Regions from separate parts of the Cupriavidus sp. GW822-FHT06G04 genome, predicted to be linked through region 1. Evidence: predicted binding sites of a transcription regulator. Region 1 holds the regulator's gene; the other holds the start of a gene.

Region 1 (3,207 bases):
GAGATCGGCGCTGACGTGGCTAGGGATGCCTGCGCGGATTTCATCGAGCACGGCCACGGCCGAGCAGATCTGGCCCGGCGTGCAATAGCCGCACTGGTAGCCATCGTGCTTAACGAACGCGACCTGCATCGGATGCATGCGATTGGGCGTGCCGAGGCCTTCGACCGTGGTGATCTTTGCGCCTTCGTGCATGACGGCAAGGCTCAGGCATGAATTGATGCGCCGGCCGTCGACGATCACCGTGCACGCGCCGCATTGGCCGTGATCGCAGCCCTTCTTGGTGCCGGTGAGATGCAGATGCTCGCGCAGTGCGTCGAGCAGCGTGGTACGAGTATCGAGCTCAAGCGCGCGTGACTGGCCATTGACGATGAATGACACCTTCGAAGCCACGGGCTTCAGGGCGGCTGGCGAGCGCGGCGCGGGCGCCGTTGCGGCAGCCGTAGCGGCGCCGGCCGGCGCTGCCGCAGCCGTGATCGATGCCGCACCGGCCACCACGAATTCACGGCGCGAAAGCTTGATGTCGCGGAAGTCTTCCATGTTGTTGGATCCTTTCTGGCTGACAGCGGATGGCAACGTGGCGGGACTTGCACGTAGAAATTACATGCCGGCATGCGACATGGCGGACGCGAGGTCCGCGCAAATATGCACGATAGGACGAATACGGCGCACGCCGCACGTTGCCTGGCGGGATGGCGCACAAACCATGCCACCGGGCGGTGGCATTGCGCCGTGGCAACGCGTTGATTTCAGGTCTTAGCGGTAACTGACAGTCACCTCGTTGCTGCGGCCTTGCAGCATCGGCATGAGGCCGCCCTGGCCCGGCACGCGATAGGCGAAGACGAATCCCTTGGTCGCGTCGTCGCCAACAAAGGCATCGGTCTTGCCCTCGGCGCCGGGCAGCAGAACGCATCGATCCGCATTGCACAGATACGCTTGCAGATCGACCGGCGGGGTACGGGTGAAGCTGTAGCGCCAGCGCACCGAGGTGATCCGTCCCGTCGCCTGCGGCATCGTAGCGGCGGGCAGCACCGGTAAAGACAGTGTGCGCTGCCCCCGGTTTGCGATCTGCGGCGCCCCGGCGGATGCGGTCCACGCATAGCGCGAACCCGTGATCTCGTAGGTCGCCTTCATGAAGACCGGCGCGGACGTCTGCGCGGCAGACCAGCCCGGGCCAAACGCGCACAGCGCGGCGATCACGATGGCGCGCTGCATTACAGCATCCCGCGCAGCTGGTTGCGCAGGCGCGCGATCGCCTGGCTGCGAATCTGGCACACGCGCGACTCCGTCACTTCCAGCACCGCGCCGATTTCGCGCAGGTTCAGTTCCTGGTCGTAGCACAGCGACAACACCAGCTTTTCGCGTTCGGGCAATTTGTCGATGGCGCGGATCAGCGCATCGCGCATGCCCGATTCCATCAATACGGTCAGCGGATTCGCGTCGTCGGTAACGCCCAGATGCCGATCGAGAAAATCCTCCTCGCCGGACCGCTCGAAGTCTTCGTAGTGCAGCAACTGGCAGCCATAGACCTCGTTAAGCAGCTCCTGGTATTCGTCGAGCGCCATGTCGAGCTCCTTGGCCACCTCGGAGTCGATCGGCGTGCGGCCGAGCTTCTGCTCGAGCTGACGTTGGGTACGCTCGATCTTGCGCGTGAACTGCCGCAGGCTGCGCGACTGCCAGTCGTTGGCGCGCACTTCGTCCAGCATCGCGCCGCGGATGCGCTGGCTGGCGTAGGTCTCGAACCGCGCGCCGTGGTTGTCTTCATAGCGCTTGGCGGCGTCGAGCAGGCCGATCATGCCAGCCTGGATCAGGTCGTCGATCTGCACGCTGGCGGGCAGTTTTGCCGCCAGTTGCAGCGCGATGCGCCGTACCAGTGGTGCGTGGGATTTGACCACATCCGCCTGCTCGAGCTTTCCCTGAATCGTGTACATGGGTGGAACTCTCGGTAAATACTTTCTGAGTGGGCCAGTGCCGCGGAGACTGCAATCGGCGACTGGCAGGCTGAGTTTCCGGTCCGGTCGAGACTTCTTGTTCTTTGCTTCATGCGGGAACGGCCGAAGCCATCCCACGGGGCGATGCTGTCTGTCGCAACGGCCATGCGCCAACACTGCTGGCGATGTGCCGCAACGCGCCGGTGGCCGCGGCGGCGGGATACGCCTCCACCACGCAGCGCCCGAGCTGGAGCGCACGCGCCACCAGCGGATCGATCGGCAGATACCCTGCCAGGCCGGCCTCCACGCCCAGGTACTGGCTCGCCGTGCGAGTCAGGTTGCGCGCAAGGGCCGTGACCGCGCCTTCCGTGGCCGCCAGATTGACGACCAGCTGGAATTGACGGCATGCGTATTCGTGATGCAGCCGCTTGATGCATGCATAGGCTGCCGTGATCGACGTCGCTTCCGGGCGCAGGACGATCACGAAGTTGTGCGCGGTGGCGGCGATCGGCGACAGCGCGCCGGTGGCGTCGCGTCGCGCATCGATCAGCACCGAGCGCATATCGGGCAATTGCGCCGACAGCGTCCGCTCGTCGGGCATCGCGCCCGCCGCAAGCTGGCCGGCGGGCAGCACGCCGACGCCGCTGGCCGGGCGCGAGCCGAGCGCGGCGGCAAGCGGCACGCGTGCGGCCAGCACATCGGCCAGCGTAGCGCTGGGCGTGGCGCCGGCAAGCCGCATGGCACGCGCGCCGTGGACGTCCTCGTCCACCAGCAGCACGCGCTCGCCCTGCATCGACAGCGCATTGGCCAGGCCCAGCGCCACCGTGGTGGCGCCGGCCCCGGGTTCGGCGGCGACCACCGCGATGCGTCGCGTCACGCGTGGCGCCAACAGGCGGCGCAGGCTTTCTGCCTGATCGGAAGCCATCGGATTCAAGGCTTACTCCCCGGCCGCCGCGAACTGCGGCATGGCATCCATGGCGGCCATCGCCCGCATCGCGGACGCAGCGGATTCGGGCGCGTCGGCCGCTGGTTCGACGGCCATCATCGCGGGCGATGCGCTGCGGCCCGGATAGTTTTCCAGCACGTCCAACAGCGCCAGCAGCCGGCCCATGCCTTCGTTGAGCACCGGCCCGGCAACCGGCGCATTGACGCGCGCCGAGGCGCGACCGGCCAGTCGCGACAGGAATGCCGGCGCCGTCGGCGTCGGCGTGTGTTGCAGGCGCAGCGCGGTCAGACCCAGTTGCAGCGCCACCATGCTGGCGCAGGGCATGGTCTCTTC
Region 2 (3,207 bases), on a different contig from region 1:
GACAGCAGCGCACTGCGGGCATGGCGCGCATCGCCGGCGGCGAATTCGTGCCGGGCACGACGATGGGATATCCCGACGAGCGGCCAGCCGGCAAGGTGCGCGTGGGCAGTTTCTGGATCGATCGCACCGAAGTGACCAACGCGCAGTTCGAAGCCTTCGTGCAGGCCACCGGCTATGTCACTGACGCCGAGCGCGCGGGCGAAGCGGTGGTGTTCCACAAGCCGACCGGAGAAGAGCTGCAGCAGCGCCCGTATGCATGGTGGTCGATGGTGCGCGGCGCAGACTGGCGTCATCCGACAGGACCGGCATCGAACCTGGACGGCAAGCGCAACCAGCCGGTCACGCTGGTGACCCAGGCCGACGCGCGCGCCTATGCGCAATGGCTCGGCCACGATCTGCCGACCGAGGACGAATGGGAGTACGCGGCCAAGGCCGGACGAGGCGACGCGGCGCTGGAAACGGCACCCGTCGGCGGCGATGGCATGCCGTCGGCCAACTATTGGCAGGGCGTGTTTCCCGTGTTGAACAGCGCGAAAGACGGATTCGACGGCCTGGCGCCGGTCGGTTGCTTTGCCGCCAACGCGTTCGGCCTTTACGACATGATCGCCAACGCCTGGGAATGGACCGCCGATCCGTACAGCGGGCCGCGCCAGTCGCATGCCAATGGCGATACCGCATTCGTCGCCGCGCAGTCGCGACGCGCGCGCGAAAGCCGCATGGCCGTGATCAAGGGCGGATCGTTCCTGTGCGCGCCCGACTTCTGCGTGCGCTATCGCGCGTCCGCGCGCGAGCCCGCCGAGCGCGACTTGCCGACATCGCACATCGGCTTTCGTACGGTGCTGCGTGATGGCTGAGCGCAACAGTTGGACTGGCGATATGCGATGCGGATGGCGGCTTGCAGTGGCGCAGCCATGGCGATACGGGTTACGGCGCGGCGGGTGGTCGGATTGGTGGTCGGAAGGGTGGTCGATCGCATGTGTCTGTGCGTGGCTGTTGCTGGCGCAGGCGCTCGGCATGTCGATGGCGCGCGCCGACGCGCCCCGTGTGGTGCGCATCGCCGTGGTGGCGCACAGCGATCGTGACCTTGTCGACGCGGCAGCGGTGCAGAACACCTCATCGTCCGTGCGGCTGCAGGCGGTGGCATTTCCGAACGCGGCTGCGGCACGCCGGGCGCTGGCGGCACAGCGCGTCGACGCATCGATCGCCGAGGACACGCAGGCGCTGGCCGGCGACACGTCGCTGTGCGCGGCTGCCTACACGGTCACCTATCCGATGGGCCTGTATGCGCGTCGCATCGGGGCCTTGCGACAGGTGCCGCTTGAGGCCACGGTCGCTGTGCCGGCGGATCGCGCCGGACAAGGCCGCGCGCTGTTGCTGTTGCAGAACTTCGGGCTGATCCGCATCGACGCCAATGCCGGTTTACAACCGCGCGTGCGCGACATCGTCGACAATCCGCGCAAACTGCGCGTGGAGCCGGTTCCGGCCAGCCGGCTGGCTGCGGCGCTGCCGCACCACGCGCTGGTGGCGATGCCTTTTGCTGTGGCCGATGCCGCCGGCCTGGCGCCCGCGCGCGATGCGCTGGGCATCGAGGACGCGCGCGTGCCGTGGGCAAACGCGCTGGCCGTGCGCGCCAACGAATGCCATGCCGATTGGGTGCGCGCCGCCGTCGCGGCGCTGCATTCGCCCGCGATGAAGGCGTTCATCCTGGCGCGCTTCCAGGATTCCGTGCGCCGCCCGTGGTAGGCGGTCCGCCGTTCGCGGCAACCCGGCATCCCGGGATTTCCCCGCATTTCGCAGTCTAAATTGTGATCGATAACTCACATCGAGAGGCTTTAGCCTATTTTTGTATCGTCTTTGTATCGGTCAGGTATCAAAAAGGCTAAAGATCCACTTTGGGGCGACGTAAACCAGGGATGTCAGGGGCATTCAGCCATATGCGCGCGGATGCCACCCATTGAAAAAGAAGGGAACAATAAACATGGCATCCGTCTCGTCTCTGGGCATTGGCTCGAACCTGCAACTGTCCGACCTGCTCGACAAGCTGGCCGCATCCGAACGCGCCCCGCTGACCGCGATGCAGGCGCAGCACTCGGCCTATCAGACCAAGCTGACCGCCTACGGCACCGTCAAGAGTCTGCTGTCGAGCTTCCAGGCGGCGGCCAAGACGCTGATGACGCCGGCCACCTTTGGCGCCGTCAAGTCCAGCGTTGGCAACGCCGACATCCTGGGCGTCACCACTGCCGCCAGCGCCGTGCCGGGCGATCTGAATGTCAACGTTACCAAGCTGGCGCAAGCCCAGGCGCTGGCCGGCATCGGCTACGCCAAGCAGGACGCGCAGATCGGTTCGGGCACGCTGACCTTCGAGTTCGGCACGACCACCGGTTTCGACGAGACCTCGGGCGCCTACGTGAATCCGAAGTTCACGGCCAACACCGCCACCGACAAGGCGCCGAACCCGCAGACCGTCAAGATCGAGGCGGGCAAGGGATCGCTGCAGGACATCCGCGACGCCATCAACAAGGCCAACATCGGCGTCAAGGCCAGCATCATCAACGACGGCAGCGCCAAGCCCTATCGCCTGATCCTGACCTCCGACAAAACCGGCGAGGCGATGAGCATGCGCGTGTCCGGGTCGTCGCCCGAACTGCAGGCGCTGGCCGGCTACAACCCGGAGACCCCGGGCGCCAACGGCATGACCGAGACGCTGCGCGCGACCAACGCCGCGCTGACGGTCAACGGCATCGCCATCGTCAGCGCATCCAATACCGTTGTCGACGCGGCGCAGGGCGTGACCATGACGCTCAAGAAGACCGGATCGACATCGGTGTCACTGACGCAGGACACCGACGCCATGAAGGCGTCGATCCAGGCGCTGGTCACCGCGTACAACAACATCCAGTCGTCGGCCAAGACGCTCACGCAGTTCGACACCAAGGCCGGCACCAAGGGCGCGCTCAATGGCGACGGCGTGCTGCGCGGCATCCAGACCTCGCTGCGATCGGTGCTCAATACGCCCGAGGGGGGCATGCCCGCGAACGCGCCCAAGATGCTGGCGGCGATCGGCGTGTCCATGCAGAAGGACGGCACGATGGCGATCGACACGAAGAAGCTCGACGCGGCACTGAAGGACAACCTGCGCGACGTGACGCAGCTGTTTGCAGGCGACGGCAAGACCGGCGGGTTTGCCCGCCGCCTGTCCGACGTGGT

The links. The regulator FliA, encoded in region 1, starts transcription of late flagellar genes. The targets are predictions, from matches to a motif close to CTAAAGTTTNNNNNNNNNNNGCCGNTA.
Region 2: a site for FliA is predicted at 1,880-1,906, ahead of fliD (flagellar filament capping protein FliD). Genes of this name have one in related genera too.

The regions. Positions count from the first base shown of each region.
Region 1 covers NZ_JBXALD010000008.1:109,965-113,171, reverse strand. Annotated here, with positions in the region: gene paoA (aldehyde dehydrogenase iron-sulfur subunit PaoA) at 1-537, opposite strand, end outside; gene AC1RKI_RS18795 (flagellar protein FlhE) at 754-1,212, opposite strand; gene AC1RKI_RS18790 (RNA polymerase sigma factor FliA) at 1,212-1,928, opposite strand; gene AC1RKI_RS18785 (MinD/ParA family ATP-binding protein) at 2,038-2,853, opposite strand; gene flhF (flagellar biosynthesis GTPase FlhF) at 2,866-3,207, opposite strand, start outside.
Region 2 covers NZ_JBXALD010000010.1:216,632-219,838, reverse strand. Annotated here, with positions in the region: gene AC1RKI_RS22175 (formylglycine-generating enzyme family protein) at 1-854, shown strand, start outside; gene AC1RKI_RS22170 (MetQ/NlpA family ABC transporter substrate-binding protein) at 1,015-1,743, shown strand; gene fliD (flagellar filament capping protein FliD) at 1,979-3,207, shown strand, end outside.